2 regions of the Streptomyces sp. NPDC025638 genome follow, and region 1 is predicted to be linked to the other one. Evidence: predicted binding sites of a transcription regulator. Region 1 holds the regulator's gene; the other holds the start of a gene.
The links. The regulator HspR, encoded in region 1, represses chaperone genes until heat shock. The targets are predictions, from matches to a motif close to TTGAGNNNNNNNNNCTCAA.
Positions count from the first base shown of each region.

Region 2: a site for HspR is predicted at 2,279-2,297, ahead of lon (endopeptidase La). Genes of this name have one in related genera too.

Region 1 is NZ_JBVHLX010000022.1:39,008-43,247, forward strand. It holds gene dnaK (molecular chaperone DnaK) at 1-72, shown strand, start outside; gene grpE (nucleotide exchange factor GrpE) at 69-722, shown strand; gene dnaJ (molecular chaperone DnaJ) at 756-1,937, shown strand; gene ACZ4EG_RS39635 (heat shock protein transcriptional repressor HspR) at 1,943-2,389, shown strand; gene ACZ4EG_RS39640 (substrate-binding domain-containing protein) at 2,800-3,906, shown strand.
Region 2 is NZ_JBVHLX010000010.1:40,587-44,826, reverse strand. It holds gene ACZ4EG_RS25070 (response regulator transcription factor) at 1-42, opposite strand, end outside; gene ACZ4EG_RS25065 (spermidine synthase family protein) at 167-844, opposite strand; gene ACZ4EG_RS25060 (rhomboid-like protein) at 1,077-2,003, shown strand; gene lon (endopeptidase La) at 2,320-4,240, shown strand, end outside.

The sequences.
Region 1 (4,240 bases):
GCCCCGCGCGCCGACGACGACGTCGTGGACGCCGAGATCGTCGACGACGAGCGCAAGGACGGTGCCGCGTGACGGAGGAGACCCCGGGCTTCGAGGAGAAGCCCGACGTCCCCTCCGGCGCCACCCCTGACGACGCCGAGCCGAAGGCCGCCTCCGAGGAGGGGGCGGCCCCGGCCGGGGACGCGAACCAGACAGCGGGCCTGGTGGCCCAGCTGGACCAGGTGCGTACGGCACTCAACGAGCGCACGCTGGACCTCCAGCGCCTCCAGGCCGAGTACCAGAACTACCGCCGCCGCGTCGAGCGCGACCGGGTAGCGGTCCGGGAGATCGCCATCGCGAACCTCCTGACCGAACTGCTGCCCGTGCTCGACGACATCGGCCGCGCGCGGGAACACGGCGAACTGGTCGGCGGATTCAAGTCCGTCGCCGAGTCGCTCGAGACCGTCGCGGCGAAGATGGGACTGCAGCAGTTCGGCAAGGAGGCCGAGCCCTTCGACCCGACGATCCACGAGGCCCTGATGCACTCGTACGCGCCGGACGTCACCGAGACGACGTGCGTGGCGATTCTGCAGCCCGGGTATCGCATCGGCGAGCGCACCATCCGCCCCGCGCGGGTGGCCGTCGCCGAGCCGCAGCCCGGCGCGCAGACGGTCAAGGCCGAGGGTGCCGACGAGGGCACCGCGGACGACGACAAGGAGAACGGTGGCCCGGAGGAGGGCTGACGTAAACACTGAACGGAAGGAGGGACGTCGGGGATGAGCACCAAGGACTTCATCGAGAAGGACTACTACAAGGTCCTCGGCGTCCCCAAGGACGCCACCGAGGCCGAGATCAAGAAGGCGTACCGGAAGCTCGCCCGCGAGTTCCACCCGGACGCCAACAAGGGCAACGCCAAGGCGGAAGAGCGCTTCAAGGAGATCTCCGAGGCGAACGACGTCCTCGGTGACCCCAAGAAGCGCAAGGAGTACGACGAGGCACGCGCCCTCTTCGGCAACGGCGGCTTCCGCCCGGGGCCGGGCGCGGGCGGCGGCTCCTTCAACTTCGACCTGGGCGACCTCTTCGGAGGCGGCGGCGGAGGCGGCGCCCAGAGCCAAGGGAGCTTCGGCGGAGGCTTCGGAGACGTCCTGGGGGGCCTGTTCAACCGGGGCGGCGGCGCGGGCACGCGCACCCAGCCCCGGCGCGGCCAGGACATCGAGTCCGAGGTCACGCTGAGCTTCACCGAGGCCATCGAGGGCGCCACGGTCCCGCTGCGGATGTCCTCGCAGGCCCCGTGCAAGGCCTGCTCCGGCACCGGCGACAAGAACGGCACACCGCGCGTGTGCCCGACCTGCGTCGGCACGGGCCAGGTCGCGCGGGGTTCGGGCGGCGGCTTCTCGCTCACCGACCCCTGCCCCGACTGCAAGGGCCGCGGTCTGATCGCCGAGCACCCCTGCATGGAGTGCAAGGGCAGCGGCCGCGCCAAGTCGTCCCGGACCATGCAGGTCCGCATCCCCGCGGGGGTGACCGACGGTCAGCGCATCCGGCTGCGCGGCAAGGGAGCCCCCGGCGAGCGGGGCGGCCCGGCCGGCGATCTGTATGTCGTCGTGCACGTGGGGGAGCACCCGGTGTTCGGCCGCAAGGGCGACAACCTCACGGTGACCGTCCCGGTGACGTTCACCGAGGCGGCGCTCGGCGGCGAGGTCCGGGTCCCGACCCTCGGCGGCCCCGCCGTCACCCTGAAGCTGCCTCCGGGCACGCCCAACGGCCGCACCATGCGGGCGCGGGGCAAGGGCGCGGTCCGCAAGGACGGCACCCGCGGGGACCTGCTGGTCACCGTCGAGGTGCGTGTTCCCAGGGACCTGTCGGGGAAGGCTCGTGACGCACTGGAGGCGTATCGCGAGGCGACCGCGGGGGAGGACCCGCGTGCGGAGCTGTTCGAGGCCGCGAAGGGAGCTTGAGAGTGATGGACGGCCGTCGGCGTAACCCGTATGAACTGACCGAGGAGACCCCGGTCTACGTCATCTCGGTGGCGGCCCAGCTCTCCGGACTCCACCCGCAGACGCTGCGCCAGTACGACCGCCTGGGCCTGGTCTCCCCGGACCGCACCGCGGGCCGGGGCCGCCGTTACTCGGCCCGGGACATCGAACTGCTCCGTCAGGTGCAGGCGCTGTCCCAGGACGAGGGCATCAACCTGGCCGGCATCAAGCGCATCATCGAACTGGAGAACCAGGTCGCCGCGCTCCAGTCCCGCGTCGCGGAACTGCAGGCGGCCCTGGACGGCGCGGCGGCCGCGATGCAGCAGCGCGAGGCCGCCGTGCACGCCTCCTACCGCCGGGACCTGGTCCCGTACCAGGAGGTCCAGCAGACCAGCGCGCTGGTGGTGTGGCGGCCGAAGCGGCAGCAGGACTGACACCGATCTGCGAAAGGGGCCCGGAGGAGACCCTCCGGGCCCCTTTCGCATGCGCTCCCACTGCGTGGCGGCGGGCAGCACGACAGCCGTGGTGGTCGCGCGGCTGGCTGGGATCATTCGGTCCTCTGGTCGAATCGGAAGGCGGTGCACGGCCGCCGGTGATCACGACTCGTGAGGATTGGAGTTGGTTGTACTGATCTTTGCCGTGCCATGAACTTCTGTTGAGTGGAGGGTCCGTAAAGGGTGTTTGGAGGTGATTCCGCTGGACCTTCACAAGCGAAGCGGAGCGTGGTGTTGCGCACTCGTTAAGTAGTTCGGCTTGACGCCGGGTGTTGCGGCCGCGTTGTCTTTTCAGACATCTGGGTCGCAAGCAGCCCCACATCCGGAACGCACCTGAAGTGAGCCCCCGAATGCGTCGTATCGCCATATCTGTGGCAGCCTCCACGATGACCCTCTCGCTCGCCGGCTGCGGCGTGCTGAACGCTTCGGGGAGTTCGACCGACGCAAGCCCGACCAAGGGCAACGACCTCACAGTGGGGCTCCTGCTGCCGGAGACGGCGAACACGCGGTACGGGAAGTTCGACTACCCCATCATCAAGAACAAGGTCGCCGAGCTCACCAAGAAGCAGGGCAAGATCGAGTACGCCAACGCGGGCGCGGACGCCGGCAAGCAGTCGCGGCAGATGCAGCAGATGATTGCCGACAAGGTCGACATCATCCTGCTCGACGCGGTCGACTCGCACGCCATCGCGGGCGATGTGAAGAAGGCGAAGGACGCGGGCATTCCGGTCATCGCGTACGACCGTCTCGCCGAGGGTCCGATCGACGCGTACATCTCCTTCGACAACGAGCTCGTCGGCGAGGTGCAGGCCCGCACCCTGCTGGACGCCCTGGGGTCGAACGTCGACACCTCCGACAAGGTCGTCATGGTGAACGGCTCGCTCACCGACCCGAACGCGAAGCAGTTCAAGCAGGGTGCCCTCTCCGAGCTGAACGGCAAGGTGACGATCGCGGAGACGTACGACACCAAGGACTGGAAGCCGGAGAACGCCACGGCCGAAATGACCGAGGCGATCAACAAGATCGGCAAGAACAACATCGCGGCCGTCTACTCCGCCAACGACGGCATGGCGTCCGGTGTCATCAAGGCCCTCAAGGCCGCGGGCGTCACCGAGATGCCGCCGATCACCGGCCAGGACGCCGAGCTGGACGGCGTGCAGCGGATCGTCATCGGCGAGCAGTACATGACCGTATACAAGTCCTACCCGGCCGAGGCCGAGAGCGCCGCCGAGATGGCCGTCGCCAAGGTCCAGGGCAGGGACATCCAGTTCGACGCCCTCACCCAGGACCGCGTCGACAGCCCGACCAACAAGGAGATCCCGGCCCAGCTCGTCACCGTGACCGCCCTGACGAAGGGCAACATCAAGGACACGGTCATCGCGGACGGCATCTACAAGATCTCCGACATCTGCACCCCCAAGTACAAGACGGCCTGCGCGACGATCGGCCTCAAGTAGCCGGCGGTCAATGCGGCGGGGAACGAGGGGTTCACCCGCGAGGGTGGGGCGCGCACGCCGGGGCGTGCCCTCCGCCCGCCGCCCGGCCGGATCGATTTCGGCCACTTGGTTGCGTACCCCGCCGGGTGTTGTGACCCCCGGGGAAGCGGGTGGCCCCGATGCACCCGTGACCGTGGCCTCTCCACCGTCAGCTTGTTGCAAGGGGAGGGGAGGAGGCTGGGAGGAAAGGGGCGATACCGGCGGTTTACGGCGGCCATGGCGTGGAGAGCCGTGTTGCGGAGCCGCATCCGTCCGCGCATAGTTGCGCCACGGAAGTGGCAGCAAACCGGGGGTG
Region 2 (4,240 bases), on a different contig from region 1:
AGCCGCCGCCGTACCGCTGTGCGAGGTGTGTGTCTGCTCCATCGCCCGCCCCTGAGTGTGCTTTCCGGAACCAGTGGGGTGGTTCCTCGGTCTGCGCATGGTTTGCGATTGACGCTTGAATGATCCGCGTCAGGGAAGCACATTACGGGGACCGGAGGCACCGTCGCTATCCAGGGCGTACGGCGAGGTGCACAGCGTCCGGAACGCCCCGGGCAACCGGGATCTCTTCGGTACGCACCTGTTGGAACCCGGCATTCCGCAAGGTTCCCTCGAAATCCGGAGAGGGCTGCGCCGACCATACGGCCAATACCCCTCCGGGGGCCAACGCCCTTGCGCAGCTTGCCAGTCCGGCCGGTGAGTAGAGACCGTCGTTGTCCTCGGTCACGGTCCAGCCGGGGCCGTTGTCGATGTCCAGGCACAGGGCGTCGTACGTGGCGGAAGTCTCATTGACGTGCATCAACAGGTCGGCTTCGACGATCTCGGTGCGCGGGTCGTCGAGCGCGGCGGCGGACAGCCCGGACAGCGGGCCCGCGCGGTGCCAGCCGATCACGGCGGGCTCGCGCTCGACCACGGTGATCCGTCCCCAGCGGGGGTCGGCCGCGGCGTGTGCGAGCGAGAATCCGACGCCGAGGCCGCCGATCAGCACGTCCGGTTCCGGCCGTCCGTCCAGGGCGTCGTACGCGGCGTCGACCAGCAGCCGCTCCGAGCGCCCGTCGGAGGTGTCCATGAGGAAGCAGCCGTTGGCGATGATCTGCAGTGACTCACCGTGTCTGCGCAGCACCACCTCCCCGTGCGGGCCCTCGTGTCGGTCCAGGACTACGGGAGTGTCGTACGTGGCGGCCATACGCCCATCCTGCACGAACACGGCTTTGCGGCAACGGAAATTACGGATGGCGGGCAGGTCGGCGCACATCACTCGTTCGAGCGCTCCCGCTTCTGTCGAATCTTTCGAAACCCCAGCGTGGGTCGATCGGTTCCTCAGAAAATCCTGTGAATCGGGGTCTCGCGTGGCGTCGGTCATAGACAGGGGCCCGTGCGGCGCGAAGTGTGGGGCGGGACGGAAGGAGCGCCTCACCGTGGAACCGACCGCGACGGCCGGCACGACGGCCTCGCCCCCGCCCCCGGGCGCGCCTCCTTCCGACGACAGCGCACTGTCGCCCACCGGGCTCGCCGACCTGCTGGACGGGATGCCGCGCCAGCGTGGTGCCCTGGCGGGCGGTGCCGCACTCGACGCCCCAGCGGTCGCCCTTGCGGCGGCCACCCCGGCAGCCGCGCCCTTTCGGTCCCGGACCGCCGCGCCGGCGACCATCGCGCCGGTCCCCGCACAGTCCTTTCCCGCACAGTCCTTCCCCGCCCCGCACCGCCTCCTCGCCCGGCGGCTGCGCGCCCTCCACCCCTGGCGGCTGCTGCCCACCCCCACGGGAACGCCGTTCACCTTCGCCTACGCGGCCCTGCTCGCGGTCACCTCGCTGATCGCCGCCGACGCCGCCCCCGGGCTGGTGCACAGCCTCTACCAGGCCTCCAGCACCGATGTCGCGCACCTGGTGCGGACACCCGTACAGGTCCTGCTGGCGAGCGCGCTGTGGATCGCCGGTGGGGTCGTGTCGCCGTACGCCATGTGCTTCCTGGTCGTCCTGACCGCGCTGGAGCGGCGTATAGGAGGACTGCGCGCGGCCACCGTCTTCCTGCTCGGGCATGTGCTCGCCACCCTGGCGACCGAGGTCCCCGTCGGGATCGCGGTCGTGGCGGGACACCTGCCCGGCAGCTCTCTGCACCGCCTGGACTACGGCATCAGCTTCGGCGTCGCCGCCAGCACGGGCGCCCTGGCCGGACTGCTCACCCCCTGGCTGCGCTGGCCCGTCGTCGCGCTGTTCGGCGGCATGCTCCTGCAGGACCTGGTCGCGTACACGGACCCGATGACCAACTGGGGCCACCTGATCTCGCTGACGATAGGGATCGCAATGTGGCCCGCACTCCGCCGCTGGAACCGAGCCCGGGCGTAGACCCTCCGGGCGGCCGCCGGGCGCAGCGCCGGGGCGGTGCGGCGAGCCCGCGCTCCCGCGCCGAACGTGACGTGGCGGCGATTTCCGCGCAGCCGGCGGGTGCGGCATGGCCTTGTCCAGGCGCCGGGTGCGCATGGCCTTGCCCTGATCGAAGTGCCCTGCCCTCCGCCAGGGCATAACCGCGCCCCCACCCCCGTTTCCGCTGGTAGTGCAGGGTGATTTGGTGATCGCTCAGAGCGAACGCGGTCGGGGGAACATCCGAGGGCTCCCATGCATTGAGTCGGCATAGCTCAACTTGACTGCCGAAGGGGAGATCATGGCTGCTGAGTCCACGGCGTTCACACCGCTCACTCTGCCTGTGCTGCCGCTCGACGACGAGGTCGTGCTGCCCGGGATGGTGGTTCCGCTGGACCTGAACGACGCCGACGTACGCGCCGCGGTGGAGGCCGCCCAGGCCGCCGCCCGGGCGGAGCCCGGAAAGCCGAAGGTTCTCCTGGTGCCGCGCATCGACGGGACGTACCCGAGCACGGGTGTGCTCGGCACCGTCGAGCAGGTCGGCCGGCTGGCGGACGGTGACCCGGGCGCGCTGATCCGCGGCCGCGGCCGGGTGCGGATCGGCGCCGGGACCACCGGACCGGGCGCCGCGCTCTGGGTCGAGGGCACGCGCATCGACGAGAAGGTGCCCGAGCCGCTGCCGGGCCACGTCGCCGAACTGGTCAAGGAGTACAAGGCGCTGGCCACGGCCTGGCTGCGCAAGCGCGGCGCCTGGCAGGTCGTCGACCGGGTCCAGGCCATCGACGACGTCTCCGCGCTCGCCGACAACTCCGGCTACTCGCCGTTCCTGACCACCGAACAGAAGGTCGAACTGCTGGAGACGGCCGACCCGGTGGCCCGCCTCAAGCTCGCCGCCCAGCAGCTGCGCGACCACCTCGCCGAGCAGGACGTCGCCGAGACCATCGCCAAGGACGTCCAGGAGGGCGTCGACAAGCAGCAGCGCGAGTTCCTGCTCCGCCGTCAGCTGGAAGCGGTCCGCAAGGAGCTGCGCGAGCTGAACGGGGAGAACGGCAAGGATTCCGCCGAGGAGTCGGACGACTACCGCGCCCGTGTCGAGGCCGCCGACCTGCCCGAGAAGGTCCGTGAGGCCGCGCTCAAGGAGGTCGACAAGCTGGAGCGGTCCAGCGACCAGTCGCCCGAGGGGTCGTGGATCCGCACCTGGCTCGACACCGTCCTCGAACTGCCGTGGAACGAGCGGACCCAGGATGTGTACGACATCCAGGGCGCGAAGGCCGTCCTCGACGCCGAGCACGCGGGCCTGGAGGACGTGAAGGAGCGGATCACCGAGTACCTGGCGGTGCGCAAGCGCCGTACCGACCGCGGTCTCGGCGTGATCGGCGGCCGGCGCGGAGGCGCCGTCCTGGCCCTCGTCGGCCCGCCCGGCGTCGGCAAGACGAGCCTTGGCGAGAGCGTCGCGCACGCCATGGGCCGCAAGTTCGTCCGCGTCGCCCTCGGCGGCGTCCGCGACGAGGCCGAGATCCGCGGCCACCGCCGTACTTACGTCGGGGCGCTGCCCGGCCGGATCGTGCGCGCGATCAAGGAGGCCGGGTCGATGAACCCGGTGGTCCTGCTGGACGAGATCGACAAGGTGGGGTCCGACTTCCGGGGCGACCCGGCGGCCGCCCTGCTGGAGGTCCTCGACCCGGCCCAGAACCACACCTTCCGGGATCACTACCTGGAGGTGGAGCTGGATCTGTCGGACGTCGTCTTCCTCGCCACCGCCAACGTTCTGGAGGCCATCCCGGAGGCCCTGCTCGACCGTATGGAGCTGGTCCGCCTGGATGGCTACACCGAGGACGAGAAGGTCGTCATCGCCCGTGACCACCTGCTCCCGCGCCAGCTGGAGCGGGCGGGCATCGGCAAGGACGAGGTGACCCTCGACGAGAGCGCGCTGCGCAAGCTGGCCGGCGAGTACACGCGGGAGGCGGGCGTCCGCAACCTGGAGCGGTCCATCGCCCGGCTGCTGCGCAAGGTCGCGGCCCAGCACGAACTGGGCGAGCGCGAGCTGCCGTTCACGATCAGGGACGAGGATCTGCGGGCCCTGGTCGGCCGGCCGCACCACGTACCCGAGTCCGCCCAGGACCCGGCGGAGCGCCGCACGGCGGTCCCCGGCGTGGCGACGGGCCTCGCGGTGACCGGCGCCGGTGGAGACGTCCTGTTCGTGGAGGCGTCCCTCGCCGACC